DNA from 2 places in the Carnobacterium inhibens subsp. inhibens DSM 13024 genome. Region 1 is predicted to be linked to the other one. Evidence: riboswitches for the same ligand, from Rfam matches in the RefSeq annotation. Region 1 holds a riboswitch; the other holds the start of a gene.
The links. A riboswitch is a leader RNA that binds a small molecule or an ion and turns the genes downstream of it on or off. The one in region 1 is predicted to bind thiamine pyrophosphate.
Positions count from the first base shown of each region.

Region 2: linked by a shared signal. The riboswitch ahead of thiM (hydroxyethylthiazole kinase) and the one ahead of thiT (energy-coupled thiamine transporter ThiT) in region 1 are both predicted to bind thiamine pyrophosphate.

Region 1 is NZ_JQIV01000006.1:180,044-183,467, forward strand. Features, by position in the region: gene BR65_RS02045 (HD domain-containing protein) at 1-609, shown strand, start outside; gene BR65_RS02050 (GNAT family N-acetyltransferase) at 659-1,153, shown strand; TPP riboswitch at 1,243-1,346, shown strand; gene thiT (energy-coupled thiamine transporter ThiT) at 1,423-1,992, shown strand; gene cls (cardiolipin synthase) at 2,146-3,424, shown strand, end outside.
Region 2 is NZ_JQIV01000006.1:1,763,440-1,766,863, reverse strand. Features, by position in the region: gene thiE (thiamine phosphate synthase) at 1-127, opposite strand, end outside; gene thiD (bifunctional hydroxymethylpyrimidine kinase/phosphomethylpyrimidine kinase) at 117-932, opposite strand; gene thiM (hydroxyethylthiazole kinase) at 929-1,672, opposite strand; TPP riboswitch at 1,814-1,912, opposite strand; TPP riboswitch at 1,970-2,067, opposite strand; gene BR65_RS09660 (alpha-amylase) at 2,216-3,424, opposite strand, start outside.

The sequences.
Region 1 (3,424 bases):
TTATTAAAAGATGATGCTAGCGGTCATGATTGGTGGCATATTCATCGAGTCAGAAATTTAGCAAAAAGTATTGCAAAACAAGAACGTAAAGAAATAAATTTCTTTATTTGCGAGATGGCGGCTCTTTTACATGATGTGGCTGATGAAAAAATGAATAAAACAGAAGCTGATGGGGAGAAGAAAGTTAGAAGTTGGCTTTCAACTCATCCTATAACTGAAGAAGAAACAGAACAAATAATGGATATCATTCTTCACATGTCATACAAAGGTGGGACAAATAAAACTAAATTGACTTCAATAGAAGGAAAAATTATTCAAGATGCAGATAGATTGGATGCAATAGGAGCAATTGGGATCGCTAGAACAATGGCCTATTCAGGTTCAAAAAATCGATTGATACATGATCCGGAAAAAAAACCACGTGAACATCTTACTATTGAAGATTATCGTTCTGGAGAAGATACAGCTATTATGCATTTTTATGAAAAATTGTTAAAACTAAGGGAAGAAATGAATACAACTCCTGGGAAAAAGTTAGCAGAACAAAGACATGCTTTTATGGAACACTATTTATCAGAATTTTATGCTGAATGGGATGGGGACAGGTAAGGTAGGCTTATAAAGAGGTTTAATACAATAAATCAGTGGAGGTTAGTGTATGAATAGGATGGAAAATATTATACTAAGAGAAGCAACAGTAGGCGATGTTTCTATGATAGAAGATTATATAATAGAAAAAAATCCTTACACAGTGATGCCTATGGTCGGTATGACTGAAAGTTTACATGAAAATGAAAAATACCCTATCTTGATCTTAGACCAAGATACGATGGTAGGTTTCTTTATCCTTCAAACAGGAAATTCGGTATTAAACTATGTCTCAAATCCCAATGCTATTCTTTTAAAAGCCCATTCGGTCGATAAACGGTATCAAAAGCAAGGATACGGAAAAGCTTCAATGGAAAAACTACCGGAGTATATAAAAGAGCGGTTTTCTTCTATTAATGAAATTGTTTTGTTGATTGATTACGATAACATCAGTGGACAAATGATGTATTTAAAATCAGGATTCAAAGATACTAAAAAGAAAGTAAAGGAAGCAGATGGGTATAAGTTTGTTTACTCAAAAATACTTGAGGGCAGTCTAGTTTAATCTGCTTAATAGTTGAATCATCAAATCGTATATTGACAAAAAATCAGTATAATTGTACTATATTATATGGAAGTAAAATTGAATGAACAACCATCACAAAGGGGTGCTGTAAAAAGCTGAGATTGAATCAATAGATTCTAACCCTTGGAACCTGTTCGTTAGTACGAGCGTAGGGATTGTGACGGGGACGAAATAATAGTGTTAAAATGATTATTCGGACTCCTCCTTTGATGTGTGGCACTGTTCAACACATGAAGGAGGAGTTTTTTTTGAGTAGTATGAGGTTACGTGTTTGGATAGAAGGGACGATAGTTGCCGCTTTAGCAATTGTGTTATCTTTGATTCCAACCAATATTGGAACAGGATTTACAATTTCGTTAGGGATGATTCCGTTAACGTTGTTTGCATTTAGGTATGGTTTTATAGCAGCGTCTGCATCAGGATTTTTATGGGGAGTATTGCATTTCTTAGTTGGAAACGCTAGTATATTGCATCCATTACAAGGATTTATAGAATATTTTGTTGCTTTTGCTTTTGTTGGTTTTGCAGGTCTGGTAAGCAGACCTATCCAACGATCTTTTAAAGAAAATAAAAAACTAAAGCAATATCAATTAATTGTCTTTGGAACGATATTAGGAACAGTAGCTCGTTTCTTCTGGCACTTTATTGCAGGGTATTATTTTTGGGGAAGTTATGCTCCAGAAGGAATGAATCCTATTTGGTATTCATTTATTGCGAACGGTGGAAGTGCACTCGTTACTGGAATAGTAACAAGCGTTGTATTAATCATCATAGCTAAAACGACTCCAATGTTGTTTTTACCAAAAAGTAAACATTAACCATTTTTTTTAAGGATAAATAAGTGAGAGATTGTGGCAGCTGCCCAATCTCTTTTTTGGTAATGAATTCCTGCAGTTCGCTAGTTTGTAGTAGCTAAAAAATTAGGGAAGTAGTAAGATTGACTAATAATAAAGTTGGAGAGGAATACGTCGATGCAGATTATCACATACATACTTTTGGGTTTTTTCTTTTTAAATATCGTTTTTGCTGTCATTACGGTTTTTCGTGAGAAACGAGATATTGCTGCTACTTGGGCATGGTTGCTTGTGTTGATTCTTTTACCAGGAATTGGATTCATTTTTTATTTGTTTATTGGGAAAAAATTGACCCGTGAAAAGATATTTGATATCAAGTCTCAAGAAAATATAGGAATGCCAGAGCTCGTACAAGCTCAAAAAGAAATGTTAGCAGAGGATGAAAATTTATTATCTGCTAAACAAGCTACTGAAAACGCAAAAGAAATGGCAAGTTTATTTTTAGAAAGTGACGAATCAATTTTAACTAAAGGAAATAAAATTGAATTGTTCACTGATGGAGCACAGAAATTTAATTCTTTAATAGAAGATATTTCTAAAGCGGAGCATCACATTCATATGATCTATTATATTATCCATAACGATAAAATAGGGAAACGTGTTCTTAAAGTCTTAGAAGAACGTGCAGCTGCTGGAGTTGATGTTTTAGTTATTTATGATGCTTTAGGTTCTCGATCGTTAAAGCCTAATTTTTTTAAAAAATTAAAAAAATTAGGTGGCAAAGCTGAACCTTTCTTTGGTTCAAAATTTCCATTGATTAATTTACGTTTTAACTACCGCAATCACCGTAAAATTGTGATTATTGATGGGAAAATTGGGTATACTGGCGGTTTCAACGTTGGAGATGAGTATTTAGGCGAGTATAAGAAATTTGGCTATTGGAGAGATACCCATTTAAAAATTCAAGGAAATGCTGTCCTAGCATTACAAAGTCGATTTTTAATGGATTGGAATGCAGCAGTTCCTAAACATAAATTGGAATATGAAGAAAATTTCTTCCCTTTAATTGATAAAAAAGGGCATACGAACGTACAAGTCGTTTCGAGTGGCCCAGATTCAGATCTTGAGCAAATCAAAAAGGGTTATATTAAGATGATCAGTATGGCTAAAGAGTCTGTTTTTATTCAAACGCCTTATTTTGTTCCAGATGATTCAGTATTGGAATCTATTCAAATTGCTATAATGTCTGGGATTGATGTTAAAATCATGATACCGAATAAACCAGATCATCCATTTATTTATCGGGCTACCATGTATTATGCTGAAGCTATGGCAGCAGTTGGTGCAGAAGTATATATTTACGATAATGGATTTTTACATGCAAAAACAGTAGTTGTGGATGGAGATATCTGTTCGATTGGGACAGCTAATTTTGATATCCGTAGTTTTAAATTAA
Region 2 (3,424 bases), 1.6 Mb from region 1:
CACCCTTTTCACGTAATTGAAAACAAGTAATCCCTGCTTGTAAAGCTTCTTCAAGGGTTTCCAAAGGATCTTTTCTACAGTTCACTGTACCCATTATAAAATAAACGTTCAAAATATTACAGTTCATTTACTGCTACCTCACAGGTTCTTTTTTGATCGTTATAAGCAAAATGATTTGTTGGTCCATGACCATTTCCAATATGAAGAGGGGTAGAAATAGCTAGATGGATGAATTTTTTTGCTTCAATAATCGATTCATGTATGGACAGTCCTTTTGCAATATTTGCTGTAAGAGCTGCAGAAAATGTACAACCTGTCCCATGTGTATCTTTTGTTTGTATACGAGGGGTACTTATTGAAAAAGAATGCTGACGAGTGTATACTCTATCCGTTGCCTGTTCTCCATCTAAATGACCTCCTTTTATAATCACGCATTCAACCCCCATTTGAAGGATTTGCTGTGCAGCTTCTTCAATATCTTTAACATTTTTAATCCGTTTGCCTGTTAAAAGTTCTGCCTCAGGGATATTTGGTGTGCAAATTGTTGTATAAGGAAACAGCTTTTCGATTAACGTTTTTACTGCTTCATCTTGTAAAAGACTTGCTCCGCCTTTTGCAATCATCACTGGATCAACGATTAGTGGAATTTGGTATTGTTGTACGATTTTAGCCACAACTTCAATAATTTCAGCTGAAAATAACATTCCTGTTTTAATTGCTTTTACAGAAAAATCATCTAGTATTGTTTGTAATTGTTGCTGTACAAAAATTGGCGATACTTCAAAAATACCGTGTACTCCTAGTGTATTTTGATCAGTTAATGCTGTTATTGCTGTTGTTCCAAATACACCCAGTTCTTGAAATGTTTTTATATCCGCTTGAATTCCAGCACCGCCACCTGAATCTGATCCAGCTATTGTTAGTGCAGTCATCTCTCAACCTCCGATAATTTTTGTAATGTGTTCATAAATTGTAAAGCAAACGTACCCACTTCATTTGTACTTTGTTCAGCAGCTTGCTTGTAATCTTTTAACGTCGCTGCTAAACTTTGCATTGGATTCATACCGCTGCTCGCAAGCGACGCTGCACAGATAGCACTTAATAAACACCCAGTACCTGTGATGTGTGTCGCTATTTTCTTGCCTCCTGAAACATGAATTCCCTCATGCCCATCTGTTATAAAATCTGATTCACCCGTTACAATGACAAGGCACGTATACTGCAAAGCAACTCGTTTTGCGATTTTAGCAATATCTATTTCACCTGTGCCGCTATCTACACCTTTTGGTTGCCAAACCTCACCGGCAATTGCCGCTAGCTCACCTGCATTGCACCGAATTAAATCAAACTGAATTTTCTTCAGAAGGTGCTTAACCAATTGTTTGCGATAACTTGTAGAACCAACACCTACTGGATCCAACACAATAGGAATAGATAATTCATTTGCTTTTTTGCCTGCAAGCAGCATAGCTTCTGCTGTACGGTCATTCACTGTTCCAATGTTAATAAGCAATGCTTGAGAAATCGATACTATTTCAGATACCTCTTTAACTTCATCAGCCATAATAGGCGAAGCACCGACTGCAAGTAACCCATTCGCTGTGAAATTAGCAACTACGTAATTCGTCATGCAATGCACTAAAGGAGCTTTTTTTTTAATTTGTATTAACATATTTCATTCCTCTTTCCTCTACTTTTTTGTCTGCCATTTCTTTTCACCATTCTTCAAAAATCTAACTCTCAGTCCTCCTTTATTTTGGACGCAAGCAAAAAAAGCCTCTACAAAAAGCGTAGAGGCTAAAAAAAGTGTATGAAAAAAACACTAATCGCTCCCTACGTCAGTATTAACTAACAGGTTCAAAGGGTCAGGTTTTAACCTTCTCAACACAAGCGTGTCCCCCCGCAATTAAAAGTTTTACAAAAGAAAAGCTCCCCATAGAAATGGAGAGCTCAGTACGTATAATTTAACAGATATGTACCTAGTGCTCCCTACGTCAGTGTTAACTAACAGGTTCAAAGGGTCAGGTTTTACCTTCTCAACACAAATGTGTCCCCCTGCAAAACATTTAATTACTTATAAGCTTACTATATACAAACTATTTAATCAATTCTCTTAAGTAATTAGACATTAAGAGTACAAAAAAATAACTAATGAATAAACTTTTTCAGTCTATTCATTAGTTAGCAACAATTCGATCTTTTTCTTTTAATTTAATTATTCTTCTTTATTCACCCACACAGATACAGAACCAGCTTCTACAAGAAAATGACCATTACCTTCTTCATCAATCGTTATTTTATTTGTACAATTACCTAGATAATCTTCATAAACGCATCCGCTTTTGTCTTCTCCTACAAACATATCCTTAAAGCCAGCTTCACTATTTGAGATGACTACAGCACACCCTTTTGGATACTCTTCATTTCCTGATCGAGTCCAACCAATACAATTTCTGTGATCAAAATAATCTGTTTGATTTCCATAAGCATAATTCTTTTTAAGGTACAATAATTTATCGATTACTTCACGTTGAGGTTCAATCGGATCATCCCCTTTGATACCGTAATAATCACCGTAAAAGAGCACTGGATAGCCTTCTTGTCTTAGTAAGATAACTCCATAAGCTGCAGGCTTAAACCATGGCTCAATAAAGGATTCCAGCGATTGATTTGGTTGAGAATCATGATTATCTACAAAAGTTACAGCTTGCATGGGATTATTTTGGATTAACGTTTGATCAAATAATTGTGTCAAATCAAATTCGTTACCCATTTTTGAAGCTTGTTCTAATTGGTGATGCAATCCTACGTCAAATAGATCCATTTTATAGCCTTGGCTCTCTAAATAATTCTTTAAACTAGAGTAATTTTGGTCCCAATACTCTCCCACAATAAAAAATTGTTTGCCAAAATTAGATTCAATACTTTCGCGTAATTCATAAATAAAATTTTCGTTAATATGTTTGACAGCATCTAACCTAAAACCATCTACTCCAGTTTCTGCAATAAACCAATTAGCCCATTTTTTTGTTTCTTCAACAACTTCTGGATGACTATAATCAATATCAGCATACATGAGGTAATCGTAATTGCCATACTCGTTATCTACTGTTTCGTCATCGGCCCAGCCTTTATTTTGACCTTCAATACGATAAATAGCTTTTTTCTCGTTTTCTTGATTGTAATCCGTTCCTGAAAAATGGTACCAATGCCATTGGAAATCAGAGTATTTCCCTTTTCTACCTGGAAAAGTAAACTCTGTCCATCCTTCAATTTCATAGGGTTCACTGATTGTTTGATTGCGATCATCAGGATCCACTTCAATCGCTTTAAATCGTTCAACTCCATCTGCGCCTGCTTTATGATTTAAAACAACATCTGCATAAACTTGGATTTCGTATTTATGCAGCTCATCAATTGCTGC